2 linked regions of the Longimicrobium terrae genome follow. The protein of the gene in region 1 interacts with the protein of each later gene in a pairwise test. Links are inferred from orthologs where the notes say so. Each region holds a gene or a part of one and is shown on either strand. Other genes may lie near its edges.

Region 1 (3,197 bases):
GGCACGGGAATCACCACCTTCGGCTACACGCGCTTTTCCGGCACGGTGACGTACCACTCGGTGGGCTTCTCGCGAAAGTGGGACAACGTCACCGCGCAGGAAACGTACTGGACGTGGAACGACGAGTACGAGACGTACGGCGCCGGCGGCCAGCACCGCCCGGTGGCGGGAACCATCTCGGTGCAGCTGCGCTTCGCCGACGCCATCGGCGAGTTCTCGGTGAACCCGGTCATCACCGTGAGCGCCTTTGACCGCATCGTGAGCTCGGTGCCGCGGACGTGCGTCAACGACAGCCCGTACTGGCTCAACGGCGGGCTGCGTACCGAGTGCCGTTCCAGCGAAGTTCGCGAGTACGGGTGGAGCGGCGCGGGCGAAGGCTGATCCCGCCCGTCCCTGGTGGATGAACAGGACCCCGGACGCCATCGCGCGTCCGGGGTTCTTTCGTTCCGCCCCCGTCGCGCGCACGGAAGCCGGATGATAGGTTGGCGGCTCCTGAACGCCTTGGACCGCACGGAGCACGGGTGCAGATGACGGATACGGAAGCGCTGAAGCGGCGGGCCGCCGAGCGCGCGGCGGAGTGGATCCGCGACGGGATGACGGTGGGGCTGGGAACGGGCTCCACGGTGCGCCACCTGCTGGACGTGATCGCGGAGCGCCGCGCTGCCGGCGAGTGGGCGGGCATCGTGGGCGTGCCCACGTCGGAAGACACGACGGCGCGGGCCCGTCGGCTGGGCATTCCGCTGGCCACGCTGGACGAGCGCCCGCGCGTGGACCTGACCATCGACGGCGCGGACGAGGTGGATCCCCAGCTGCGGCTCATCAAGGGGCTGGGCGCGGCGCTGCTGCGGGAAAAGATCGTCGCCGCCGCGTCCGCCGAGTTGGTGATCGTGGCGGATGACACCAAGGTGGTGCAGCGGCTGGGGACGCGCGCGCCGCTTCCGGTGGAGGTGGATCCGTTCGGCGCCGCCATCCAGGTGGACTTCCTGCGCGGCCTGGGCGCCGAGCCCGTCCTTCGCGAGCGGGACGGCGCGCCCGTGGTGACGGACGGCGGCGGGCGCATCTACGACTGCCGCTTCGCCGGCGGCATCGCCGACCCGGAGGCGCTGGAGCGCGCGCTGCTCATGCGGCCCGGCATTCTGGAGTGCGGGCTGTTTCTGGGGATGGCGACGGCGGTGGTGATCGCGGGCGCGGACGGTGTGAGCGTGCGCACGCGGGAGGACGCGCGATGAGCGCCATCAAGATCGCGCCCTCCATCCTGTCCGCGGACTTCGGGCGGCTGGCGGAGCAGATTCAGGAAGCGGAGCGGGGCGGGGCGGACTGGATTCACGTGGACGTGATGGACGGGCACTTCGTCCCCAACATCACCATCGGGCCGCTGATCGCGGCGGTCGCGCGCAAGGCCACGTCGCTCCCCATCGACGTGCATCTGATGATTGAAAAGCCGGAGCGCTACCTGTCCGCCTTTGCCGACGCGGGCGCGGACTACCTGACCGTGCACGTGGAAACGTCGCCGCACCTGCACCGCACCGTTCAGCAGATCCGCGAACTGGGCGTGCATCCCGGCGTAACGCTGAACCCCGCCACGCCGCTGGAGTCCATCTCCGAAATCCTGGTGGACGTGGACCTGGTGCTGGTGATGTCGGTGAACCCGGGCTTCGGCGGGCAGTCGTACATCCCCGGCAGCACGGAGCGGATCCGCCGCATCCGCGCGATGCTGGACGAGCGGGGGCTGTCGCACGTGGAGCTGGAAGTGGATGGCGGGGTCGCGCCGCCCACGATCGCGCAGGTGAAGTCCGCGGGCGCGAGCGTGGTGGTGGCCGGGTCCGCCGTCTACAACGCCAAGGCTTCCGTGGCGGACAACCTCCGCGCGCTCCGCCAGGCTGCCGGCGAGAGCTGACTCCGTAAACTGCCCTCACGCGGAGGTCGCGGAGGTCGCGGGGGACGCGGAGGTCGCGGGGAACGGAAAAGAAGGGAATTACACAGAGTTAACAGAGTCAACAGTGAAACAGAGGGTTTGATGTTCGGAGAGTCCGGATCGACCCTCGTTCTTCCGTACTGTTAACTCTGTTAACTCTGTTGACTCTGTGTGAGCCCGCTTTCCTTCTTCCCCCGCCGGTCCGTTGTCCCCGTGACCTCCGCGTCCTCCGCGACCCCCGCGTGAGATTCAGTTGACGGACTCGGCCGAGAACGTGGATCATTCGCCTGCGACGAATTATCTTGCGGGACGAGAATTGCCGCCTGGGTGGTGAAATCGGCAAACACAGGGCACTTAAAATGCCCCGGCGAAAGCCTTACGGGTTCGAGTCCCGTCCCAGGCATCCGGTGTCGCGCCCCGCGGTTCCCAGCGAGCCGCGGGGCGCGTCGCGTGCGTGTACAACTGGTTCGCACCTTGCGCCGGGGGCCGCGCGGGGGCAGCATTGGATTCTGCCGGAACACTCGCAACGGGGGAGCACGACGCGGTGGATGACGAGACGTTGGATGGAATGCCCGTGGACAGCGCCGAGGAACTCGAGGCGCTGATCACCGAAGCGCAGTCGCTGGGCGAGCAGGAACGCTGGCCCGAGGCGCACGAGATGCTCGTAAACGAGCTGGACCGGCACCCGGAGAACGCCCTTCTGCTCTGCTGGGTGGGTCTCGCCGCGCAGCGTCTGGGGGAGGAAGCCGAGGCGTACGACATGTTCCGCCGCACCCTCGCGCTCAGCCCCACCGACCCGTTTATCCTGGCGGCGGCCGGCACGGGCGTGGCCGCGCTGGACGATCCCTCCGCGGAGTCCGCCCTGCGGCTGGCCGCGTTGACGGCGCCGGACTTTCCTTTCGCGCGGCTTGCGTACGGCTCGTATCTGTCGCGCGAAGGACTGTACACCGAGGCGATCTCGGAGCTGGAGGCCGCCCGCACCCTCGCGCCGGAAGACGCCGGCGTGCAGGCCGAACTGGGGATTGCGTACCTGCTGGCCGGCCGCCCCGCACCCGGGCTGGACGCGCTGGAAGAAGCGCTCTCGCTGACCTCGGACGACAGCTGGCTGCGCGGCCTGTTCGGCCTGGCGCTGGTGGATGCGGGGCGCGGCGAAGAAGGCGCGGAGCAGCTTCACCAGTCGGCGGAGGAGCGGGTGGAAGACGTGGAGGTGCAACTGCTGGCCGCGCTGGCCATGGGCGCGCAGGGGTGGGAAGACCCCGCGTGGGAAGCATTCGCGCGCGCC
Region 2 (3,146 bases), on another replicon or contig:
GAGCCCGTTGGGATCGTTCAGCCAGTTGGTGGGCGCGGTGAAGTGGTACTGGGGACGGTAGTCCGGCTCCACCGCCAGCGCGCGCAGCCCGTCGGATCCGGTCGCGGAATCACACCCCGAAAGCAGCAGGCACAGTGTGGCCAGCAGGTACATGGCGGCTCGATTCATTCCGTACGCGTCTGAAACGAAAGGGGGATGCGGAACGGCGGGGAGGGGGTGCCGGCCCGGCCCCGGCCGGCGAAGGCGCCCGGCGGGCTCCGTGCGGCCGGCGGGCGCGAATCACGACGGATGCGCGGAGGCCCGGGAGAGAAAGAACGCGCAAAGATGCCTGCGTACGGCCCTCCGCGCCAGTCCGGCCGGCGCGGAGCGGTTGGATGCGGGGACGTGCGTTCCGCGGGAAATCAGCCGGAAACGGCCGAACGGCTGACCCGCTTGCGCCCCGCCGTCCCGCGGGCGCTGACCGGAGGTGCGGCACGTCGCGGAGCCCGCTGCGCGCGCGCTCCGGCTTCCCGGGGAAGGCGCCGGATGCGCGGCGGGCGGGTCAGAACGGGGCGTAGAAGTTCCAGTCCGGCTCCCACTGCTCGCGTTTGCGAAAGTACTGGTCCGCGTCGTTGCGCCCCGTCACCCGGCGGGCGGCGGTCGCCAGCGGATTGCGGCCGGTAAAGGTGGCGGGGAGGCCCACGTCCACCGGATCGTACCGGCGGTGCGTCCGCACGAAGCGGAGCACACGGTGCACCGCGCGCATTCCGCAGTCGTTGAAGCCCACCACCCCGCCCGCGCGCAGCATGCGGTCCACGTACCAGAAGTCCAGCAGCGTGTAGTCGAAGGTGTGCCAGCCGTCGATGTACGCGAAGTCCAGCTCCGCGCCGCCGGCCAGCAGCTGCGGAAGAGCGATGTAGTCGAAGGTTTCCATCAGCCGGTGCTGGCCGGAAAGCCCGGCTCGTCGCACGCTCTCCACCCCCATCCCCTTCCACTGCGTGCTCTGGCCGGGGTCGATGGAGATCAGCGTGCCGCCCTCCCCCAGTTCCCGCAGCGCGGTGAGGATGGCCAGGCTGGCGATGCCGAACGCCATCCCCACCTCCACCACGGCGCGCGGACGCTCGGCCAGCACGGCGCGGTAGAGCGCGTCGGCAAAGGACTCGCGGATCTCGGAATGCACCCGCTGGGGCGTACCATCCGCCCCCACCGCCGTCGCCGTGTCAAAGATTCCCCGCGCCACCTCGCTGGCGTCGCGGAGGGAACGGCTGGTCACCGGCTTCACAGTCATGGCCGTCCCCCATCAGGAGAAACGAGATCCGGCGCGGCGCCCTCCGCGCGTCAATCCTCCGCGCCCGGGGCACGGACCGTTCCGCCGGGGAGCAGCCGGTACGCGGGCGTGGCGCCGCGGCTGGCCGCGACGAACTCGCCCAGCCGGCAGGCGTCGCGCAGTCCGGCATGCGGCGGCGCGCCGTCCAGCAGCACCCGCTGCACCAGCCGGGCGAGAAACGCGTCCCCGGCGCCCACGGTGTCCACCACGCGCACGGGGCGGCCGGCCTCCCACATCCACGCCCCGTCCCACAGCAGCCCCGCGCCGCGCGCCCCCGCCGTCACGCACACCCGCCGGCACCCGGCCCGGTCCCCCAGCGCGCGGGCGAGGGATTCCAGGCGCTCCGGCGACCCGTCCTCCTCCCCAACGCCAAGGAGGCGCCGCAGTTCGTCGTCGTTCACCTTCAGCAGCCCCGCGCCCCGCGCTGTCCCCAGCACGAAGGCGGGATCGTCGTACGGCGGGCGCAGATTGACGTCATACACCCGGCACGCGGCGGAAGCGGAGGCGAGCAGGCCGCGCAGCACCGCGCGGTTGTGCTCCTCCCGCAGCGCGAGCGTGCCGTGGATGACGGCGGCCACCCCGGCCGGCGCGTCCGCGGCGGGAATCAGGTCCCACGCCGCCACCGCGCCGAACGAGTAGCGGGCGGACCCGTCCGCCGCGAGTTCCGCCCGGGCCTCCCCCGTCGCCGCGCCGGGGACGACGGAGACCCGCGCCGTGTCGCACCCCGAAGCGCGGATGTGCTCCACCAGCGCGCGCCCGGGCTCGTCATCCCCCACCGCCGTCACCGGGAGCGCGCGGACGCCGCAGCGGGTAAGGTGGTACGCCACGTTCAGCGGCGCGCCGCCGGCGAAGCGCCCGTCCGGCAGCACGTCCCACAGCGCCTCGCCAAAGCAGAGCACCGTGCGATCGTCCGTCTCGACCCGATCGTTCGGGACGCCCGCCGCGGCCACGGTCAGCGCCGGTCCAGAAAGGCCTGCAGGGCGTCCGGCGTCCCCATGTCGTGCATCTCCGTCGCGACCGACACGTCCACCCGCCACCCGCGCTCGATGTACTTCTGGTAGACGGGGATGACGTAGTATTCGCCGCGCGTCTTTTCCTGCCGGGCGAACATCTCCCGCGCCGTGTCCATCAGCTCGCCCGCGCTGCTGAAGTAGTACAGCCCGGTGCTGGCGTGGTCGGAGATGCGCTCCTTCTCCGCCACCTGCACCACGCGCCCGGTCTCGTCCGTGCGCGCAAAGCTCCAGCGGTCGCCGGGCATGTCGGCCACGGAGATGATGCCGCGGCAGTCCTCGCGCCGCCGCGCGATCTCCCGCGCCAGCGGGGAAACGACGTAGGTGTCGCAGCTGGCCACCAGCAGGTCGTCGTCCGGGTCCAGCAGCGCCTCGGCCGCCATCACCGTGGCCAGCTGCCCCTCCGTCACCCCGTCGATCACCACCACCTCGGTGGCGGGGCCGGCCAGGCGGGGCAGCATGTCCCGCAGCCCGTAGCGCTCGTCGTGCTCGCGCAGAACGACGAAGACCACGCGGCGGGCGGAGGAAACCAGCTCCCCCAGCCCTTCCAGCGCCCACGCCACCATGGGGCGGCCGAGCACCTCGATGAGCGGCTTGGGGGTCTGCACCCCCTGGTCGGCGAAGCGCGCGCCGCGCCCCGCCATGGGGACCACGACGTTCACTGCTCCTTCGCCTCCCCGGCGATCATCTCCGGGGTGATGGCGTTCCATCCCTCGAAGCGATGGGCCCGGTCGTCGATGTAGATGTGCGCGTTGGCCTTGCCGAAGTAGATCTCGTCGTACTCGATCCCGTTGGCGTCCAGCCAGTCCAGCGTGATCTTGCCCACGTTC

The links.
Region 2: the proteins of rpe (region 1) and HNQ61_RS01080 interact in binary tests that used the Escherichia coli proteins (3 or more experiments, as listed by UniProt). The link is inferred for Longimicrobium terrae from one-to-one orthologs.

Annotation. Positions count from the first base shown.
Region 1 is NZ_JACHIA010000017.1:70,254-73,450, forward strand. The notes cover bases 178-3,061. They hold rpe (ribulose-phosphate 3-epimerase), read left to right. Parts: upstream 178-1,225; coding sequence 1,226-1,897; downstream 1,898-3,061. Other genes in these bases: HNQ61_RS21230 (hypothetical protein), read left to right, coding at 178-381; rpiA (ribose-5-phosphate isomerase RpiA), read left to right, coding at 528-1,229; HNQ61_RS21250 (tetratricopeptide repeat protein), read left to right, coding at 2,460-3,061. Also shown: more of HNQ61_RS21230, read left to right, coding at 1-177; more of HNQ61_RS21250, read left to right, coding at 3,062-3,197. UniProt on the Escherichia coli protein: Catalyzes the reversible epimerization of D-ribulose 5-phosphate to D-xylulose 5-phosphate.
Region 2 is NZ_JACHIA010000001.1:256,080-259,225, forward strand. Bases 288-3,120 are described here. They hold HNQ61_RS01080 (PfkB family carbohydrate kinase), read right to left. Parts: upstream 2,257-3,120; coding sequence 1,318-2,256; downstream 288-1,317. Other genes in these bases: HNQ61_RS01075 (O-methyltransferase), read right to left, coding at 542-1,267; HNQ61_RS01085 (NTP transferase domain-containing protein), read right to left, coding at 2,259-2,978; HNQ61_RS01090 (HAD family hydrolase), read right to left, coding at 2,975-3,120. In the rest of the region: HNQ61_RS01070 (glycoside hydrolase family 32 protein), read right to left, coding at 1-168; more of HNQ61_RS01090, read right to left, coding at 3,121-3,146. UniProt on the Escherichia coli protein: Catalyzes the ATP-dependent phosphorylation of fructoselysine to fructoselysine 6-phosphate. Functions in a fructoselysine degradation pathway that allows E.coli to grow on fructoselysine or psicoselysine.